Methyloferula stellata AR4: one gene and its partner. The protein of the gene in region 2 interacts with the protein of the main gene of each other region in a pairwise test. Links are inferred from orthologs where the notes say so. Each region holds a gene or a part of one and is shown on either strand. Other genes may lie near its edges. The genes, in order: ccmE and A3OQ_RS0105735.

The links.
Region 1: the proteins of A3OQ_RS0105735 (region 2) and ccmE interact in binary tests that used the Escherichia coli proteins (3 or more experiments, as listed by UniProt). The link is inferred for Methyloferula stellata AR4 from one-to-one orthologs.

Annotation. Positions count from the first base shown.
Region 1 is NZ_ARWA01000001.1:3,330,933-3,341,373, reverse strand. Bases 2,127-5,050 are described here. They hold ccmE (cytochrome c maturation protein CcmE), read left to right. Parts: upstream 2,127-3,303; coding sequence 3,304-3,798; downstream 3,799-5,050. Other genes in these bases: A3OQ_RS0116435 (heme lyase CcmF/NrfE family subunit), read left to right, coding at 3,809-5,050; ccmI (c-type cytochrome biogenesis protein CcmI), read left to right, coding at 2,201-3,295. Outside these bases: A3OQ_RS0116455 (response regulator transcription factor), read left to right, coding at 1-691; A3OQ_RS0116450 (sensor histidine kinase), read left to right, coding at 693-2,084; more of A3OQ_RS0116435, read left to right, coding at 5,051-5,794; A3OQ_RS0116430 (cytochrome c-type biogenesis protein), read left to right, coding at 5,797-6,258; A3OQ_RS0116425 (Do family serine endopeptidase), read left to right, coding at 6,396-7,937; A3OQ_RS0116420 (response regulator transcription factor), read left to right, coding at 8,031-8,714; A3OQ_RS0116415 (sensor histidine kinase), read left to right, coding at 8,698-10,161; A3OQ_RS0116410 (bifunctional [glutamine synthetase] adenylyltransferase/[glutamine synthetase]-adenylyl-L-tyrosine phosphorylase), read left to right, coding at 10,158-10,441. UniProt on the Escherichia coli protein: Heme chaperone required for the biogenesis of c-type cytochromes. Transiently binds heme delivered by CcmC and transfers the heme to apo-cytochromes in a process facilitated by CcmF and CcmH.
Region 2 is NZ_ARWA01000001.1:1,170,905-1,181,297, reverse strand. Bases 4,857-7,732 are described here. They hold A3OQ_RS0105735 (heme ABC transporter permease), read right to left. Parts: upstream 6,741-7,732; coding sequence 5,973-6,740; downstream 4,857-5,972. Other genes in these bases: ccmA (heme ABC exporter ATP-binding protein CcmA), read right to left, coding at 7,467-7,732; ccmB (heme exporter protein CcmB), read right to left, coding at 6,781-7,470; ccmD (heme exporter protein CcmD), read right to left, coding at 5,821-5,976; A3OQ_RS0105745 (DsbE family thiol:disulfide interchange protein), read right to left, coding at 5,201-5,824; A3OQ_RS0105750 (hydantoinase/oxoprolinase family protein), read left to right, coding at 4,857-5,207. Also shown: mch (methenyltetrahydromethanopterin cyclohydrolase), read left to right, coding at 1-657; A3OQ_RS0105770 (RimK family alpha-L-glutamate ligase), read left to right, coding at 641-1,600; A3OQ_RS0105765 (triphosphoribosyl-dephospho-CoA synthase), read left to right, coding at 1,597-2,457; fae (formaldehyde-activating enzyme), read left to right, coding at 2,689-3,198; A3OQ_RS0105755 (HisA/HisF-related TIM barrel protein), read right to left, coding at 3,255-3,950; more of A3OQ_RS0105750, read left to right, coding at 4,167-4,856; more of ccmA, read right to left, coding at 7,733-8,084; aconitate hydratase AcnA, read left to right, coding at 8,225-10,393. UniProt on the Escherichia coli protein: Required for the export of heme to the periplasm for the biogenesis of c-type cytochromes.

The DNA of each region.
Region 1 (10,441 bases), 2.2 Mb from region 2 along the record:
CAAGGACCTAAACCGGCAGATCGCCGCTGCGCTCGAACAGGCCGGCTACGTCATCGATCGCGCCTATGACGGCGAAGAAGGCTGGTTTCTCGGCGATACGGAGCCTTATGACGCCGTCGTGCTCGATATAGGCCTGCCAAAACGCGACGGCATTTCGATCATCGGCGAATGGCGCAAGGCCGGACGTCTGATGCCGATTCTGATGCTGACGGCGCGCGACCGCTGGAGCGACAAGGTCCAAGGCTTCGATGCCGGCGCCGACGATTATGTGGTGAAACCTTTTCATATGGAGGAGGTGCTCGCGCGATTGCGCGCGCTTTTGCGCCGCGCCGCGGGCCATGCGTCGAGCGAATTCACCTGCGGTCCTGTTGTGCTCGATACGCGCGCGGGCCGCGTTTCCGTCGATGGCAATCCGATCAAACTCACGTCACACGAATACAGGCTTCTGGCTTATCTGATGCATCACGCCGGGCGCGTCGTCTCGCGGGGCGAGATCGTCGAACATCTATACGATCAGGATTTCGATCGCGATTCGAATACGATCGAGGTTTTCGTCGGACGCTTGCGCAAGAAACTCGGCGTCGATGTCATTCAGACCATCCGCGGCCTTGGCTATCTTCTGGCCGTGCCAGGCGAAGCGGCTGGGGGCACGAAATCCACAAAGAGCGATCCCTCAGCTTCGAGCCGTTGATGTGAGCGAAACCCAAAAATCGCGTGGCGGTTCGATTGCACTGCGCCTCTTCGTTTCGGCGGCGTTTTTAAGTTTTTCGATTCTTCTCGTCGCCGGTCTGGCGCTGTCCGCCATCTATCGAAATACCGCGGAAGCGGGTTTCGACGAGCGTCTCGGCGTCTATTTGCGGGCGCTTGTCGCCGATATTGCGACGCCCGTCGACGAGGGTCGCGCGGAGCCCGGTCAATTGGGCGATCCGCAATTCGAATTGGCGCTGTCAGGCTGGTATTGGCAGATCACGAGGCTCGACGATCCGAACCGGGAGATCAAAAGCTCCAGATCGCTTTTCGCGGCGAAGCTGCCGCGCCTCGCCGACCAAGGCATTCCGGTCGGACAAAGCGGAACGCGGCGCGGCTATGTGAAAGGCCCGGACGATCGCCGGTTGCGCATGGTCGAACGGATCATAGACGCGGGCGATCAAGGCACTTTTCTCGTCCAGGTCGCGGCGACGACGGAAGATCTCGACGCCCAGATTGCGCGCTTCCAGTTCGATCTTTTCGTCACCTTCACCTTGCTCGGTCTGGTGCTTGTCGCCTCATCGGCTTTGCAGCTTCGTTTCGGTTTGCGGCCTTTGCGGCAATTGCAGGAAGGCGTCGCCGCGATCCGCCGCGGCGAGGCCGAAAAGATCCAGGGTTCGTTTCCTCAGGATCTCGCGCCGCTCGCGAGCGAAATCAATCTCCTGATCGCCGCCAATCGCGAAGTCGTCGAACGTTCGCGCACCCAGGTCGGCAATCTCGCGCATGGCTTGAAGACGCCGCTGAGCGTCATCATCAACGAGGCCGGCGTCGACGACAGCAGCTTCGCCGGCAAGGTGCGCGAACAGGCGATTTTGATGCGCGATCAGATCACCTATTACCTCAACCGGGCGCAACTCGCCGTGCGCGTGGCGATGAGCGGCGATTCGACAGAAGTGGCGCCCGTCGTCGAAGCTTTGGTGCGGACCTTCGAGAAGATCTACCGCGAACGCGACCTTGTCTTCGTCACGCGCATCGCGCCGGGCGTGCGGTTTTTCGGCGAACGTCAGGATCTGGAAGAAATGATCGGCAATCTGGTCGATAATGCCGGTAAATGGGCCGACCACGAAGTTGTGATCGAGGCCTCGCCTGAGCCTGCCGGCAAAGCCACCGAAGGATCGTTCTTTCGCATGTTGATCGACGATGACGGGTCAGGTTTGACGCCGGATCAGCGCGAGGCTGTGTTGCGCCGGGGCCTGCGCCTCGATGAAACCAAGCCCGGCTCGGGCCTGGGTCTGTCCATCGTCGTCGACCTCGTCGGCCTTTACGGCGGGGCGTTGAAGCTCGGTGTTAACCCCTCGGGAGGGCTGCGGGCAGAGCTTCGCTTGCCCGCCGCGTAAAAATGCGGCACGAAGCCCCGCGATCTGTTCGCTTGAAAAGCGCGGCTTTATCTTCGATCTATAGGCCTTGACCCGGGATCGCCTACGACGGCGCCGTGGGCGTCTCAGGAACATTCATGCTCTGGATTATTTTCGCGGTTTTGACGGGCATCGCCATTTTCAGCGTGCTTTGGCCCTTGGCCCGCGCGCCGAAGCGTCAGAGCGATGTCGAACGCGATATTGCTTTCTATGAGGAGCGGCTCGGCGAGATCGATCGGGAGGTCGAGCGCGCCTTGATCGCGCCCGAAGATGCGAAAGCCGTCAAAGCGGAGGCCGCGCGCCGGCTTCTGGTCTCGGCCGATCAAGACAAGGCACCGGCGCAGGCTTCACAAACGCGGATTCGCCTTGCAACCGCGCTGGGTCTGATCCTGGTTCCGGCCGTGGCACTCGGTCTTTATGCCCGCGTCGGGCATCCGGACTGGCCCGATCTGCCCTTGCAGGCGAGGCTCAACTCGGACCCCGCACGGATGGATCTGGCGACGGCGATCGCCAAGGTCGAAGCCCATCTCGCGCAAAATCCGTCGGAGGGGCGCGGATACGAAGTCCTGGCGCCCGCCTATTTGCGGATGGGCCGCGTCGACGATGCCGTGCGGGCCGCCTCGACCGCTCTGCGGCTTCTTGGCGATTCGCCCGAACGGCTCTCGCTTTACGGTGAAACGCTCGTCGCCGCGGCGCAGGGCGTCGTGACGAAGGAAGCGCAAGAGGCCTTCACGAAAGCGGTCGCGAATGGCGCCTTGGCGCCGAAGGCATCGCTTTATCTGGGCCTTGCCGCCGAGCAGGATGGCGATACTCAACGTGCGCTCGCCATATGGCGAAAACTCCTGGCGGACGTGCCCAACGCGCCCTGGACCGAAAGCCTGCGTCAGAAAATCGCCGCGCTTTCGGGTGAAGCCGGACCGCAATCGACGCCGGAGGGCGCGGCCATCGCCGCCATGCCGGAGGGCGATCGCGATGCCGTGATCCGTAGCATGGTCGATAGGCTCGCCGCGCGCCTTGCCCAAAACGGCCAGGATCTCGAAGGTTGGCTTCGCCTTGTTCGTGCCTATAAAGTCCTAAATGAAGCGGATAAGGCGCGCACGGCCCTGGGCGAGGCGCGCCGCAATCTTGGCAATGACCCGGCCGCGACCGCCCGCATCGACGCGCTGGCGCATGAACTCGGCCTCGAAGGATAGATTTCAGCATGACTCGCAAAACGCGGCGGCTCGCCTTGATCGGATCGGCACTTTGCGTGCTGAGCGTCGCCGTCGGACTCGTGCTTTTCGCGTTTAGCGGCAGCATCGTTTTTTACTACGATCCCGCGATGGTGGCGGAGAAGGCCCCGCCGCCCGGCACGCGCCTGCGCATCGGCGGTCTCGTCAAACAGGGTTCATTTGTGCGTGAAGGGGGTCAATCGATCCGCTTCGACATCACCGACACGAAACATGACGTATTGGTCACCTATACGGGGCTTCTGCCGGATCTCTTCCGCGAAGGGCAGGGCGTCGTGGCCGAAGGCGTCATCGGACCTGACGGATTGTTGAAGGCCGATAGCATCCTCGCCAAGCATGACGAGCGCTATGTGCCGCGCGAAGTGGCCGATGCTTTGAAGAAGCAAGGCCTTTGGAAAGAGGGCGAGCCTTTGCCCGAGACACGCGCAGATACGTCCGCCAATCCGGCATCGAGCGTGAAACAATAGAGCGAGAGCAATGATCGTCGAAACCGGACATTACGCCCTCGTTCTTGCCTTGGCGCTGGCGCTCGTCAATGCGATTGTTCCGATCTGGGGCGCGCGCCGCCATGATCCGCAATTGATGGCGGTTGCGCCGTCCGTCGCGGTGATGAGCTTCGTTCTCATCGCCTATGCCTTTTTCGCACTGACCTATGCGCATGTGGTCTCGGACTTCTCGGTTTTGAACGTCGTCGAGAATTCGCATTCGGCTAAGCCGCTCATCTATAAAATCTCCGGCGTCTGGGGCAATCACGAAGGCTCGATGCTGCTTTGGGTCTTGATCCTCGCAATCTTCGGCGCGGCGGTCGCGGGTTTCTCGCGCAATATGCCGGACGACTTGCGCGCCAATGTGCTTGCCGTGCAGTCCTGGATCGGCGCGGCCTTCCTGCTCTTCATCCTGCTGACCTCCAATCCTTTCGCGCGCCTCGCGCAGGCGCCGGCCGAGGGCCAGGATCTCAATCCGCTGCTGCAGGATCCGGGTCTGGCGATCCATCCGCCGCTGCTCTACCTCGGCTATGTCGGCCTCTCGATTACCTTCTCCTTCGCCGCCGCTGCCCTGATCTCGGGCCGCATCGACGCCGCTTGGGCGCGCTATGTGCGGCCTTGGACCCTGATCGCCTGGATCTTCCTCACGCTCGGCATAGCGATGGGCTCCTACTGGGCCTATTACACCCTGGGCTGGGGCGGGTTCTGGTTCTGGGACCCGGTCGAAAATGCCTCGCTGATGCCGTGGCTCGCGGCGACCGCGCTTTTGCATTGCGCCGCCGTCATGGAAAAGCGCGAGGCCTTGCGCGTCTGGACGATCTTTCTCGCGATCCTTGCCTTTTCCCTGTCGCTCATCGGCACATTCCTGGTGCGCTCCGGCGTTTTGACCTCGGTCCATGCCTTCGCCAGCGATCCGCAGCGCGGCGTCTTCATCCTGGTCATTCTGATGGGCTTTATCGGCGGTTCGCTCGCGCTCTTTGCCTTTCGTGCAGGTGAGCTAAAACAGGGTGGAATCTTCGCGCCGGTCTCGCGCGAGGGCGCGCTGGTCTTGAATAATCTGCTTTTGACGGCGGCCTGCGCCACAGTCTTCGTCGGCACGCTTTATCCGCTCGCGCTCGAAGCGCTGACCGGTGAAAAAATCTCGGTCGGCGCACCTTTCTTCAACGCGACTTTTATCCCGCTCTTCCTGCCCTTGTTCCTCGCGATGCCGATCGGGCAAATGCTCGCCTGGAAGCGCGGCGATCTTTTGGGCGCCGCGCAAAGACTGACGGTCGCCGCTGCTTGCGGTGTCGTGGCGGCGCTCGTTTTCGCAGCCTGGCATGGCGCGCCTTGGGTGTCTTATTGCCTCGCGGGTCTCGCGGTCTATGTGATCACCGGCTCTTTCACCGATCTCACGGGCCGGGTTTTCGCCGATGGCCTCTCTGTGTCGGGCGCGTGGCGCCGCGCGACGGGTCTGCCGCGCTCCGCGTGGGGCACGGCTTTCGCGCATGCGGGTCTTGCCGTTACGCTCTTGGGGCTCGCCGCGACGGGATGGGGCGTCGATCGTGTGCTCACGGTGCGGGCCGGCGAGACGATCGCTCTTGGGCCTTATGAAGTAAGCGTGCTTGGTCTGGTGCCGGAGCAAGGGCCGAATTACTCGGCGCTGACCGCGCCTTCGATCATCCGCAAGGGCGGCGTGGCCATCGCCAAGATCGCACCGGCGAGCCGGTTCTACCCGAGCCGGCGGATGAGCCGGGCAGAAGCTGGTATCGCGACTTTGGGCTTCGGCCAGGTTTACATGAGCATTGGCGGCGCTTCACCCGATGGTGCGATCGACGCGCGGCTCTATTGGAAGCCGCTCGTCAGCCTGATCTGGCTCGGCGCCTTGATTATGGGCTTCGGCGGCATGCTGTCTTTGTCCGACCGGCGCTTGCGGATCGGCGTCGCGCGCCGCGCGCGCGTCGCGCCCGTGCCCCCGGGCGTCCAGCCGGCGGAGTGACGATGCGCAAGCGATTCCTCTTTGCTGGTCTGGCAATCGTTGCGATGCAGCCGCTGCCCGCCTTCGCCGTGCGGCCCGACGAGATGCTCAAGGACCCTGCGCTCGAAGCCCGCGCGCGGGCGCTTTCGAGCGAATTGCGCTGCATGGTCTGCCAAAACGAATCGATCGACGAATCGGATGCGCCGCTCGCGCATGATCTGCGGGTGCTCGTGCGCGAGCATTTGCAGGCGGGAGAAAGCGAGGCGGCGATTCGCCAATATCTCGTCGCGCGCTACGGGGATTTTATTCTGCTCAAGCCCCCGTTCAAGGCTGAAACTTTTCTTTTATGGCTGACGCCGCTCTTGGTTCTCGTCTTGGGCGGCGCTGGAATCGCGCTGGTCTCAAGGCGCCGCTCGCAGGCGGTAGCGCCACTGGAGCTCAATGCTGAAGAACAAGCTAGGCTCGCCGATTTGTTGAAAAAATGACTTAATTCAAGCCTTTTGTTGTCTCCTGGCTTACGAAATTTTCATTCCGCCGAAATAGCGACGTAAGCCGACCGCGCCCATGTTAGCGTTGAAAGGGCGTCCTCCCCCGCCTTCCTTTCATTTGGAGATGCATATCTATGACGAGCTCGAAGTCCCCCCGACCTGATGAGCAGAGCGAAGGTTTTTCAAAGATTCGCAAACATGTCCCAAGCCGTGTCGTTCTGTTGAGCGCGGTGGCGGGTGTGGCTTTGACCGGCGCACTGGCGAATAGCTTTATCTTTCCTTATCCTTCTAGTGCGCTTGCCGAGACCGTGACGCCTGCGGCTCAGGGTGCGTCTTTCGCAGATGTCGTCGATCGCGTGCGCGGCGCCGTCGTCTCGGTCAAGGTAAAAGTCACCGAAGACGCCGAGAGCGACGATAGCAAGCCGAATATTCCGCAGCTTTCGCCCGACGATCCGATGGAGAAGTTCTTCAAGCGGTTTGGTCAGCAGGGCGCGCCGGGCCTCCCGCATAAGCCGCATATCCAGCAGGCGCAGGGCTCCGGCTTCATCATTTCTCCCGACGGTTATGTCGTGACGAATAATCACGTCGTCGAGCATGGCAGCGATGTCACGCTTGTGATGGACGACGGCAAGACCACGCTTCCTGCGACAGTTGTCGGCACCGACAAGAAGACCGATCTCGCACTTTTGAAGATCAAGGAAGGCGGCAATTATCCCTTCGTCGATTTCGCATCGGCAGCGCCGCGCGTCGGCGATTGGGTGATCGCGGTCGGCAATCCGTTCGGGCTTGGCGGCACGGTCACGGCCGGTATCGTGTCGGCCCGCGGCCGTGACATCGGCGCTGGACCCTATGACGACTTCCTGCAGATCGATGCGCCGGTCAATCGCGGCAATTCGGGCGGCCCGACCTTCAATGCGGCAGGCCAAGTCGTAGGCGTCAATACGGCGATCTTCTCGCCGTCGGGTGGCAGCGTCGGCATTGGCTTCGCCATTCCGGCCGATACGGTGAAGAGCGTCATTGCCCAGTTGAAAGACAAGGGCACCGTCGCACGCGGCTGGATCGGCGTGCAGATCCAGCCTGTCACGGCTGAGATCGCCGACAGCCTCGGACTGAAATCCCCGAAGGGCGCACTTGTCGCCGAGGCGCAGGCGGATTCGCCCGCGCAAGAGGCCGGCATCAAGTCGGGCGACGTCATCCTCGGCGTCGACGGCGAGAAGGTCGAAGGTCCGCGCGAACTGGCCCGCAAGATCGCGGGACTTGGACCCAATGCCAAGGCGGATCTGACCGTCTGGCACGGCGGCTCCGAGAAGACCGTCTCGGTGAAGCTCGGCAGTCTGCCGCCCGATAAGGAGGCCAAAGCCGACGCCGACATGCAGTCCGAGAAGAGCTCGCTGGCAAGCCTCGGCCTGTCGCTTGCTCCCGCCGCCGCGGTTCCGGGCGCCGGAAAGGAAGGCGTCGTGGTCGCCGAAATCGATCCTGACGGCGTCGCGGCGCAGAAGGGTCTTAAGGTCGGCGATGTCATCGTCGAGGCGGGCGGTCATGCCGTCAGCAAGCCGTCCGACATCACCGCGGTCATTGCCGACGCCAAGAAGGATGGCCACAAGGCCGTCCTGCTCCGGGTGAAGAGCCCCGAAGGCATGCGTTTCGTGGCGATCGGGACGAGCCCCGCCGGCTAGCCCAACCGGTTCGTTCACTATGCACGCCAAAACAGTGGGCCGGGGGATGATCTCCCGGCCTGCTTTTTTTGTGGAAATCGCTATATGACATCCATGCGCATTCTTATCGTTGAAGACGATCTCGAAGCCGCCAATTACCTGGTCAAGGCTTTCAGGGAAATGGGCCATGTCGCCGATCACGTCGCCGACGGGGTCGAGGGCTATGAGCGCGCGCGCGACGAGACCTATGACGTGCTCATCATCGACCGTATGCTGCCGAAGATGGACGGGCTCTCGCTGATCGGCGGGTTGCGGGCGCAAAAAATCACGACGCCGGTCCTGATCCTTTCGGCGCTCGGCCAAGTTGACGACCGGGTGAAGGGACTTCGGGCGGGCGGCGACGACTATCTGCCGAAGCCCTACGCCTTTTCCGAACTGCTGGCGCGGACGGAAGTCCTGGCGCGGCGCAATCAGCCGAGCACGACCGAAGACATGGTCTACCGGGTCGGCGGGCTTGAGCTTGACCGGCTTTCTCATAAATTGACGCGGGCCGGGAAGGAAATCTCCCTCCAGCCGCGCGAATTCCGCCTGCTCGAATATTTGATGAAACACGCCGGACAAGTCGTGACGCGGACAATGCTTTTGGAAAATGTCTGGGATTATCATTTCGATCCGCAGACCAATGTCATCGATGTTCATATTTCACGTTTGCGGTCGAAGATTGATAAAGGTTTCGATCCGCCGCTCCTGCAAACCATCCGCGGCGCGGGATACATGATCCGTGACGCCTCTCGGTAAGCTCTTTCGAACGACCGCCTTCAAGATATCGCTCGCCTATCTCGTCATATTCGCGATCGGCGCGGGGCTCGTGCTGAGCCGGGTCGGCTGGCACGTGAAAGAGCTGATCGACGAGCAGATCAAGCAGACGATCGACACCGACATCACCGGCCTTGCCGAGCAATATGCGCAGGGCGGCATCAGGCAGCTCACGACCGTCATCGAGCGCCGCGTCAAACAGCCGGGTGCCGGGCTTTATCTCGTCACGACCTATGCGGGCGAGCCGATCGCCGGCAATATTGCGAGCCTGCCCGCGGGGGTTCTCTCACAGGCCGGCACTGTCGAGACCAATTATCAGAGGCCGGGCGACGCCGGCGGCTTGCATCGCGCCTTCGCGCGCATCTTCATCCTGCCGGATGGCTTCAGGCTTCTTGTCGGTCATGATATTGAAGAAGAGGAGAGCCTGCGCCAGATTCTGTCGGGTGCGCTGCTCGCCTCGCTCTTCTGGCTGACGATCATCGGCACTTTGGGCGGTCTGCTTGTGGCGCGGCGCGTGCTGACCCGTGTCGATTCGATCAACGCGGGGGCCCGCCGCATCGTCGCAGGCGATCTCTCCGGCCGCCTGCCGGTGACGGGATCGGGCGATGAACTCGACCGGCTGGTTTTGAACCTCAACAGCATGCTCGATCGGATCGGCGAATTGATGGCCGGCTTGAAAGAAGTCTCCGACAATATCGCGCATGATCTGCGCACGCCCTTGACGCGCCTGCGCAACGGCGCCGAGCAGGCCTTGCGCTCTGCTTCGTCCGTGGACGAGAACCGGCTCGCGCTCGAAAAGGTCATCGAGGAATCGGACAATATGATCCGCATCTTCGACGCGCTTTTGATGATCGCCCGCGCCGAGGCGGGCGCCAGTCCCGAAGGGATGGTTTCTTTCGATGCCGCAGCGGTCGTGCATGATGTCGGCGAACTCTATGAGCCGGTCGCGGAAGATCGCGGTGTCACATTGGAGACCGAGGCGGAGCCGGGGCTTTTTATCGAAGGCAGCCGCGAACTGATCGGTCAGGCGCTCGCCAATCTGATCGACAATGCGCTGAAATATGGCACGCCCATCACGGCATCGCGGGACGGCAAATGCACCGTGCCGGAAATTTTCGTCACCGCGCGGCGCAATGACGGCATGATCGAAATCACCGTTGCCGATCGAGGCCCCGGCATTGCGCTTGCCGATCGCACCCGCGTGCTCGACCGTTTCGTGCGGCTTGAAAATTCGCGCTCGCGGCCCGGTTCGGGCCTCGGCCTTTCGCTCGCCGCGGCCGTCGCGCGGCTGCATGGCGGGACCTTGCGTGTCGAGGACAATGCGCCGGGTCTGAGGATCGTAATCGCATTGCCGGCGGTGGCGCATCCCGTGGCGCTTCCCGCGCCCGCGCCCGTGCCGGCCTTGGCTTCGCCCGGGACAGCGGCATGAGTGGCGCGCCGCAGGCGAGCCGGACCCAATCCTCATTGCCTTTGTCGCGGCGGATCTCGACCGCGCCGCAATTAACCGATGCCAAGGCCGCGGAACGCCGTCTCGCGGATTTTCTTGGGAAGCATGGGCATGAGGAGATCGCGCGTCTCGCGGCGGATAAAAATATTCGGGCGCTTCTGCAAGGCATAGCCGATCATTCAGTCTATCTTTGGCGGCTTGCGGCCACCGATCATCGGAGGCTCGCACGGCTTTTGAACGAGGCGCCCGAGGCCAGTCTGCG
Region 2 (10,393 bases):
CATGGTGAAGGCAAGGGCGCCTTTTTCGCTCTGGGCTCGGGCCCCGCGCGCGCGCTGGCTTTAAAGGAGCCGCTTTTTCACGACCTCGGCTATGCCGATGTTGCCGATCGCGCCACATTGGTGCTCGAGGGCGACCGCCCGCCGCCGCCAGAAGTTGTCGATAAGGTCGCGCAGGCATGCAAGGTCGCAGCCGATCGCGTCGCCTTCATCTACGCGCCGACGCGCAGCCTCGCAGGCGGCGTGCAGGTGGTTGCACGCGTGCTCGAAGTTGCCATGCACAAAGTGCATGAGCTGAAATTCCCCTTGTCGCGCGTAATCGACGGCATTGCGACGGCGCCTCTGTCGCCGCCGCATCCGGATTTCGTCACCGCCATGGGCCGCACCAATGATGCGATCATCTATGGCGGCCAGGCGCATCTTTTCGTAACCGGGCCAGCCAATGAGGCGAAGGAACTCGCAGCGGCCTTGCCGAGCACCACGTCGCGCGATTACGGCCAGCCCTTCGCGCAAATCTTCAAGACGTACAAAGGCGATTTCTACAAAATCGATCCGACGCTCTTCAGTCCGGCCGCGGCCATGGTGACGGCGGTCGAAACCGGCGAAACCTTCCGCGCCGGACATATCGATCTGGCTCTGCTCGATGCCTCCTTCGGCTGAATCATCGGCACTCGCACAGCCGCCGAAAGCGGCGCAAGACGGGCCGCAGATCGCGCTTGCCGTCGACCGGTTCGATTGGCATGCGCGGGCCCTGACCGCGGCTTTTGCGCGCGCGGGTGCGAGAGCCATTCCGATCAGGCTCTCAAGCTGCGGTTTCGATACGAGGCGGCCCTCTGGTCTCGTCATCCCCGGATTTGGCGGACGGCTGCCAGATGCCGTCTTTGCCCGCGCGATCGGCGCCGGCACATTCGAATCGGTGACGACACGGCTCAGCGTCTTGCATGCCTTGGGCGACATAGGCGTGCCTGTCCTGAATTCGGCGCGCACGATCGAACGCTGCGTCGATAAAGCCGCGACGAGCTTTTATCTTGCGGCAAACGCCATTCCCACACCCGCGACCTGGACGGTCCAAACGGCAGCCGCCGCGAGAGTCATCGTGCGGCGTGAATGCGCGCGCGGGGCCCTGGTCCTGAAGCCGCTCTTCGGCGCGCAAGGGCGCGGGCTGAAACTGATCCGGCGCGAGTCCGATCTGCCCGAGATCGAAGCGGTCGAAGGCGTCTATTATCTGCAGCGATTCGTCGGTGTCGAACAGGACGGATTTCGCGATACCCGCGTTCTCGTCTCGCGCGGCGAGATCATCGCGGCCATGAGCCGCCACGCACGGCATTGGATCACCAATGTGAAACTCGGCGCCAAACCCGAGCCGATCGAAATCACCGATGAAATGCGCGATTTGTCGCTGCGCTCGGCAAAAGCCATCGGCGCCGATTTCGCCGGCGTCGATCTTTTATGCGAGCGCGACGGACGTCTGACCGTTCTCGAAGTCAACAGCATGCCCGGCTGGCGCGGCTTGCAAAGCATCACCGGATTTTCGATCGCCGACCGGCTCGCGGGCGATCTTCTGACACGGCTCGATCTCGATCTCGCCAGAACCGCGCGATGAGCCTTGAGGCCGACATCGCCGAGGCTTTTATCGCCTCCTGCCGCGATGAAATCCTGGCCTTGAAACCCGGCAATGTTCATGTCTTCGCCGAAGGCCACGGCATGACGGCGGAGCATTTTCTGGCGAGCGCCGCGGCAGCGGCGCCATCGCTGACGCGGCGGGGTCATACCGTCGGCCAGCGTATCCGCGGCGCGGTGGAAGCGAGTTTCGCCACCGTTGGAATGAATACAAATCTCGGCATTCTGCTTTTATGCGCGCCTCTCGCGGCGGCGGCGGAGCGTGGCATACCTGATCTGCATGGCGGCTTGGCTGAAATTTTAGGCAGGCTTAGCCGCGCCGATGCCGAAGACACGTTTCAAGCAATCGCCCGTGCTTCGCCGGGCGGCCTTGGCGAGACCGCGCGGCATGATGTCCATCAGCCGGCAACCGTGACTTTGCGCGAGGCTATGGCCGAGGCCGCTCCGCGCGACCGCATCGCTTACCAATATGCGTCGAATTTTGAAGATGTTTTCATGACAGGGCTTGCTGCCCTCAAAAGCGCCAGAGACCGTGGATGGAGCGCGCCCTGGACTACCGTTACAACCTATCTCGCTTTCCTGGCGAAATTTCCCGATACGCATATCACCCGCAAATTCGGCCTGGAGGCCGCTGAGGCCGTTCGAATGGAAGCCTTTGACGCCTTTGCGCGATTCGAAGCACGGCCGAAGCCTGAGGAGTCTTTCGACGATCTCATGGCTTTCGACACGCGCCTCAAGGCACATGGTCGCAACCCTGGCACGAGCGCCGATCTGACCGTTGGCACTCTCTTCGCCGATCGGCTATCCAGCATCTTGCTCCGGCCTCGCATAAATGGTTGAGTGGCGCCGCGGAGCGATCCGTGGCTATCTGGCCAACCGGCCCAAGCAAGGGCGCTGACAGCAAGGATAGAGCATTATCAGGCGGGCCTCCCCGGCTTCGCGGTTGAAAATGCGATTAAAAAAGCTGATAGAGCGTGTTTGGACGCAGGGGTTCAATTGCGTTCTATGAATTTATGTCTGTCGAATGCTTCGGCAGCTCATCGAAAAGTCCCCTTTCTGAGGAGTTTGTAAATGGCCGTGATTAATAAGCTTTTGGTCGGCGAGTCGCTTGTCGGCGACGGCAATGAAATCGCTCACATCGATCTCATCATGGGACCGCGCGGCAGCGCGGCCGAATCGGCGTTCGCCAACGCGCTGGTCAACAACAAGGACGGCTTCACGACGCTCCTCGCCGTCGTCGCCCCGAACCTGCTCTGCAAGCCGAACACGATCCTGTTCAACAAGGTCACCATCAAGGGCGCCAAGCAGGCCGTTCAGATGTTCGGACCGGCTCAGCATGCCGTCGGCAAGGCTGTCGCGGACAGCGTCGCAGAAGGCATCATTCCGGTCGCCGAAGCTGATGATATCTTCATCTGCGTCGGCGTGTTCATCCATTGGGAAGCAGCCGACGATCAGAAGATCCAGGACTTCAACTATCGCGCCACCAAGGAAGCCATCGCCCGCGCCGTCAAGGGCGAGCCGAAGGCGACCGAAGTCGTCGCGCAGCGCGACACGGCCAAGCACCCCTTCGCCCCGAACTAAGATTCGGTCCGCAGGTTGGTCAATGTCAGGGGAGCTTTCGGGCTCCCCTTTTCATTTTAAGTTGCCTGCACCAAATCTGCGCTGCCAAGCCGCCCATCATGCAAAGCGGATGCGACAAGAACGCCCGCGGCTCCGGCCGCCTGCAAAAGCCCGAGATCGCCTTTGCCGCGCAGACCGCCAGCCGCATAAATTTTGCGTGACCCTGCTCTTTTGAGGACGGATTGAAGCCGTTCGATATCCGGCCCCGCATCACTGCCGACACGCGAGAGAGTCATGACGATCAGGCGCTGCGGCCAAAGCCTCTCGTCGTCGAGAAGCGCGCGCGGCCCGAGAAATGTCTCGCCACGAAAATCGAGCGAAAGGATGATGCGCGGATCGTCGCGAAGCATTTCGAACGCGGCTGCGTCCTCGAATGATTCGCTTCCGATCACGAGATGAGCCTTATTTTGCGCGAGCCATATCTGCGCTTCGGATAGAGTTCTGACGCCGGCATCGACCCAAAAAGTCAGATGAGGAAAGAGCGCCTGTAATTCGGCAAGAGTAACCTCATGCGAAGCTTGTCCTTCGATCGCATCGAGATCCGCGGCATAGATCGTCTCGAATGGATGCTCCGACAAAAAGCCCTGGATCACGTCGCGCGGCGCGCTGGTCGCGGCGAGCGGTGTTACGAGCGGCGCGTAAAACTGCCGCTCCCCCATTTTGGCGCGCACCACCTGCTTGCCCTTGAGATCGATGACGGGAATGACTTCCACCGAAAACCTCTGCATCATAAGCAAGGCTGCTGAAGGACGTTTCTGCCGCCCTCGCCCTTCGAGACGCGCGCTTTGCGCGCTCCTCAGGGTGAGGGTTTTGGGAAGATTGCATCTTTTCCCTCATCCTGAGGAGCGCTCCTTTGGGAGCGCGTCTCGAAGGACAAGGAAAAGACTTCAGCATCAAGAGCCCATCTGGTTCGCACGCAAGAGACACATATGCAAAGCATCATCGGTTGGGATATAGGCGGCGCGCATTTGAAAGCCTCGCGCTGGGAAGACGGCCGCATCGTCAAGGCCGTGCAAGTTGCCTGCCCGCTCTGGCTTGGGCTCGACGAATTGCATCGGTCCTTTGCCGAGGCAAAGCCGCTTGTCGGATCGGCCGATCTCAATGCCGCGACCATGACCGCCGAACTTTGCGACGCCTTTGCCTCGCGGGAAGAAGGCGTCAATGGTGTCGCAGCGCTCGCGGCGCAGGAATTGGCGCCCGCGCGGGTGCTCTTCTATGCCGGCCCCGAAGGCTTCGTCGAACCGCAGGCGGTTGCCGCCCATGCCACAAAAATCGCTTCCGCCAATTGGCATGCGAGCGCGTCTTTCGCCGGGCTCCACCATCAAAATGCGCTTTTCGTGGATATGGGCTCGACGACCACCGATCTTATTCCGGTCATCGGCGGCAAAGTCAAAACGGCGGGCTATTCGGATGCTTCGCGCCTCGCCAATGGCGAACTCGTCTATGCCGGAGTCGTACGCAGCTATTTGATGTCCTCCGGCCTCAAGCTGGTGCCCTTCGGCGGGCGCTGGGTGCCTTTGATGAACGAATGGTTCGCAGCGACTTGCGATGTCTATCGCCTGCTGGGCGAACTGCCGGAAGATGCCGATGTCATGGAGACCGCCGATGGGCGCGAAAAGACGGTCGAGGCCTCGATGGCCCGGCTCGCCCGCATGCTGGGCTATGATGGGCCCGAAGCCGATCTCGCGACATGGCAGCAGCTCGCGCGCTATTTCGCCGAAGTGCAATTGCGCGATCTGACCGATGCCGCGCATCTCATCCTGTCGCGTGGCGAGATCAGCGCGGAAGCGCCCGTCGTCGGAGCCGGTGCCGGGCGCTTCGTCGTGAAGCGCCTAGCCGAACGGCTCAATCGGCGCTTCATCGATTTTTCCGATCTGATAGAGGCCTTGCCCGAAGTGCGCGCCAAGGCCTGCGATTGCGCGCCGGCTTCGGCAATTGCTTTTCTTGTCGCAAGCCTCGCGGCTCACTGAGCGGAAGCCGGTGCAGCCGCCTTGGCGATTTCCGGCAGAAGCACGCTGCGTATGGCGTCAGCGCTCATCGGCCCGATGAATTTATACGCGATCTTGCCGTCGCCTTTGACGACAAAGCTTTCCGGCACGCCATAGACGCCCCAATCGATCGCGGTGCGTCCCGAACGGTCGGCGCCGATCCGGCTGTAGGGATCGCCAGCCTGGCCGAGAAAACGCCTGATGTTTTCGGGTTCGTCCTTATAGGCGATGCCGACGATCTTCACGCCGAGATCGGCCAATGCCGGATCATTCGAGAGCTGCATCAAAAGCTCATGTTCTTGATGGCAAGGCACGCACCATGAGGCAAAGACATTCACCAAAGTGACATGACCTTGACGCAGATCCGCGTCGGTGAGGCCCGCTCTATTTTCAAGTCCCGCAACGGCTGGCAGATTAAAAGCCGGCACTTCCTTGCCGATCAGCGCAGAGGGCAAGCGCGATGCGTCTCCGCCATAGAGGCGCAGTAGGAAGAGCCCGGCCAACGCCAGAAAAACCAGAAGCGGCAGAAAGATGAGCCAGAGGCGCCGTTGCGGCTTCGGCGTTTCTGCGACGGCGGGATCTGCGTCCTGCGCTGTCATTCCTCGGGTCCGCCTTCGCCGCGTCCCGGCAATTTGGCCAGTGCCCGCTTCAAAATCTTTTGATCGTAAAGGATCGCGGCCACCATTCCGGCGATCACGACAAAGCCCAGACCATAAGCGGCGACGATGAAGCCAAGATGCGGATCGCTCATCGGGCCGGCTCCATCGCGGCACCCGAGAGATCCCTGTCGCCGGCATGGGCCGCGAGGATCGACAGACGCCGCAGGCGGCGGCGATAGATCTCGTTGCGGATCGCCATCATATGCAAAGTCAAAAATAGAAAGGTGAAGGCAAGGGCCATCACGATCAAAGGCCAGAGCAGGCTTGGCGCGATCGTCGGACCGCCGAGCCGGAAGACGGAGGCCGACTGATGCAATGTGTTCCACCAATCGACCGAGAATTTGATGATCGGAATATTGACCGCGCCGACAAGCGTCAGCACGGCGGCCGCGCGCGCGGCACGGCCAGGATCTTCGATCGCCTGCCAGAGCGCAACAAGGCCGAGATAGATCAGAAATAAAACCAGCACCGAGGTCAGCCGCGCATCCCAGACCCACCATGTGCCCCACATGGGCTTGCCCCAGAGCGAGCCGGTCGCGAGGCAAATGAAGGTGAATCCGGCGCCAAGCGGGGCTGCCGCCTTTTGCGCGGCATCGGCGAGCGGATGGCGCCAGACGAGCGTGCCGAGCGCTGCCGAACACATGACCGCATAGATGAACATGGAAAGCCAAGCCGCCGGCACATGCAGATACATGATCTTGACGGTCTCGCCTTGCTGATAGTCCGGCGGGGCGAGGAAGGAAAGATAGAGGCCGATGCCGAACAAAAATAGCGTGATACCGGCGAAAACCGGCACGAGCCAGGAGGCGAGGCGCAGAAAATTGCTCGGATTGGCGAGGTTCAGCATGGCCATCATCTAGGAGCCTCACATGTGAAAGGCAAATTAAAGCCGGTGGCTAAATCCGGGCCTGCCGCAGCGCCAGAGCGGCTGCGAAGGGCGCCGCCGCCAAGGCCCCGAGGCTCAGCGCCAGGAGGATCGCGAAGGGCGTCATGAAAGGCACGGTGCCGCCGGAAGCCGCCTGCGCCGCCGAGACGCCGAAGATCAAAACAGGCACGCAAAGCGGCAAAATCAAGATCGCGAGCAAAAGCCCGCCGCGGCCGAATCCGACGGTCAAAGCCGCCCCGATCGCGCCGATCAAAGTCAACGCCGGCGTCCCGGCCAAAAGCGAGATCGTGACACCGAAAATCGCTTGCGGTTCGAGGCCGAGCATCACGGCAAAGACCGGCGTCGCCACGACAAGCGGCACGCCGGTCAAAAGCCAATGCACGAGGCATTTGACGAGAACGATGGCCTCGAGCGGTATCTCGCTCATCAAGAGAAGGTCGAGCGAGCCATCGTCGTCATCGCCCTGGAACAGCCGATCTAGGCCAAGCAGCGTCGCGAGCAGAGCCGCGATCCATAAAAGCGCCGGGCCGATGCGGGCGAGCAGGACGAGATCGGGCCCGACCGCGAAGGGAATGATCGAGACGAGGATCAGAAAAAACACGACACCCATGCTGCCGGTGCCGCCGACTCTCCGGCCGATCCGCCATTCGCGCGCGAAAAGCGCCTTGAGCGGCGAAGAGCCGCGCTGCGTGGCACTCATGGCTCGCCATCCATCTTGCCGTCCATATTAAGCTCCCGCGCGGCTAGGCCAAGCGTCGCATGGGTGGCAGCTATGATGAGACCGCCGCCCGCCAAATGGTCCTGCATGACCTCGCGCAGCAGGTTCTGGGATGCCAGATCGAGCGCGGTCAGCGGTTCGTCGAGCAGCCAGATCGGCCGCGGCGCGAGCAACAGTCTTGCCAGCGCCCCGCGGCGCCTTTGGCCAGCCGAAAGATAGGCTGCGGGCAGGTCGGCGACGGCTTTAAGGCCAAAGCGCGCCAAAACCGCCTCCACCGCCATTGTGCCCGGCACTGTTGCGAGCATGGCCGACCAGAAGACCAGGTTTTCTCTGAGCGTCAGCACGCCTTTCAGGGCGTCCGCATGGCCGAGATAATGGCTGGCCTCGGCGCGCGGCATGTCGGATCGCGGCGAAAGCTCGATTGTGCCGGACACCGGGCTCAAAAGCCCCGCCAAAGCGCGCAAAAGCGAGGATTTTCCCGCTCCATTGGCCCCGGTGACAGCCAGGGCTTCGCCGCTCTCGAGAGAAAAGCTCAAATGGGAGAAAATCAGGCGGGCGCCGCGTTCGAGCGTCAGATCCGTCGCCGCAAGGCGCATGCAAAACCCTCAGAAACTCTTGACCCTCAAAAACACTTGGGGCGGGGTCAAAAAAACTTCGCCTTTCGACCTGTAGCTCGCGATTTAGAAATTATCTATAAGCCGGACATCTTTTCAGCTCGGTTTCGGAAGTGGATTCCATGGCGTCGCTCGACAGTTTCAAATGCCTGAAAAAGCTCAATGTGGGCGACAAGACCTATCATTATTACTCGCTCAAGACGGCGGAAAAGAACGGTCTCCCAGGCATTGCGAACCTGCCCTTTTCGATGAAGATCCTGCTCGAAAACCTGCTGCGGTTCGAGGACGGCCGCTCGGTGACAAAGGAGGATATTCTCTCCGTCGCACAATGGCTGCAGAACAAGGGCAAGGACGAGCGCGAAATCGCCTTCCGTCCGACGCGGGTCCTGATGCAGGATTTCACCGGCGTTCCGGCCGTCGTCGATCTGGCCGCCATGCGCGATGCGATGACCAAGCTCGGCGGCGATCCGCAAAAGATCAATCCGCTCGTGCCGGTCGATCTCGTCATCGATCATTCCGTGATCGTCGATGCTTTCGGCACCAACAAAGCCTTCAAGACCAATGTCGATCTCGAATATCAGCGCAATGGCGAGCGCTACCGCTTCCTGAAATGGGGGCAGGACTCGTTCAATAATTTCCGTGTCGTGCCGCCCGGGACCGGCATCTGCCATCAGGTCAATCTTGAATATCTCGCGCAGACCGTCTGGACGAAGAAGGAAAAAGTCACAGGCAAGGGCGGTAAGAAGGAAACGATCGAGGTCGCCTATCCCGATTCGCTCGTCGGCACCGATTCGCACACGACCATGGTGAACGGGCTCTCCGTGCTCGGCTGGGGCGTTGGCGGCATCGAGGCCGAAGCCTGCATGCTCGGCCAGCCGCTCTCCATGCTTTTGCCGGAGGTCATCGGCTTCAAATTGACCGGCGCGCTCAACCCCGGCGTGACCGCGACGGATCTTGTGCTCACCGTCACGCAAATGCTGCGCAAGAAGGGCGTCGTCGGCAAATTCGTCGAATTCTACGGGCCGGGCCTGAATGCGCTCTCGCTCGCCGATCGCGCGACCATCGCCAATATGGCGCCGGAATATGGCGCGACCTGCGGCTTCTTCCCGGTCGATGGCGAGACGATCTCCTATCTCACCATGACCGCGCGCTCCAATCCGCGCATCGCGCTGGTCGAGGCCTATGCCAAGGCGCAAGGGCTCTATCGCACCAAGATCTCGCCCGATCCCGTCTTCACCGAGACGCTCGATCTCGATCTCGCCGAGGTCATGCCGTCCATGGCGGGTCCGAAGCGTCCCGAAGGCCGCGTCGCACTCGGCGGTGTCGCCGAAGGCTTCAAGGCCGCGCTCGAATCCGATTACAAGAAGAGCGCCGATGCCGAGACGCGCTATCCCGTCGACGACAAGAATTTCGATCTCGGCCATGGCGATGTGGTGATCGCAGCGATCACGTCTTGCACCAATACGTCGAACCCGAATGTGCTGATCGGCGCGGGCCTTCTCGCGCGGAATGCTTTGGCGAAAGGCCTCACGACGAAGCCTTGGGTCAAAACCTCGCTCGCGCCGGGCAGCCAGGTGGTCGCCGAATATTTGACGGCCTCCGGCCTGCAGAAGGATTTGGACAAGCTCGGCTTCAATCTTGTCGGTTTCGGCTGCACGACCTGCATCGGCAATTCCGGACCTTTGCCGCCTGAGATTTCGAAGACCATCAACGAGAACGGCATCGTCGCCGCGGCTGTGCTCTCGGGCAACCGCAATTTCGAAGGCCGCGTCAGCCCCGACGTGCAGGCGAATTATCTGGCCTCCCCGCCGCTGGTCGTTGCGCATGCCATTGCCGGCACGGTGACGCGCAATCTCGACGAGGAGCCGATCGGCCATAATAAGAAGGGCGAGCCCATCTATCTCAAGGAGATCTGGCCCTCGGGCGAGGAGATCGATGCCTTCATCGAGGATTTCGTGACGCGCAAGGTCTTCAAGTCACGCTATGCCGATGTCTTCGAGGGCGATGCGCATTGGCGCAAGGTGAAGGCGCCATCGGGCGAAACCTATAAGTGGGACATGGGCTCGACCTATGTGCAGAACCCGCCCTATTTCGACGGCATGACGATGACGCCGGACCCCGTCAAAGAGATCGAAGGGGCTCGCATTCTCGCGCTCTTCGGCGACAAAATCACCACCGACCATATTTCGCCCGCAGGCTCGATCAAGGCCGGCTCACCCGCCGGAACCTTCCTCGAAGAGCGGCAGGTCTCGGCCAAGGACTTCAACCAATATGGCACGCGGCGCGGCAAT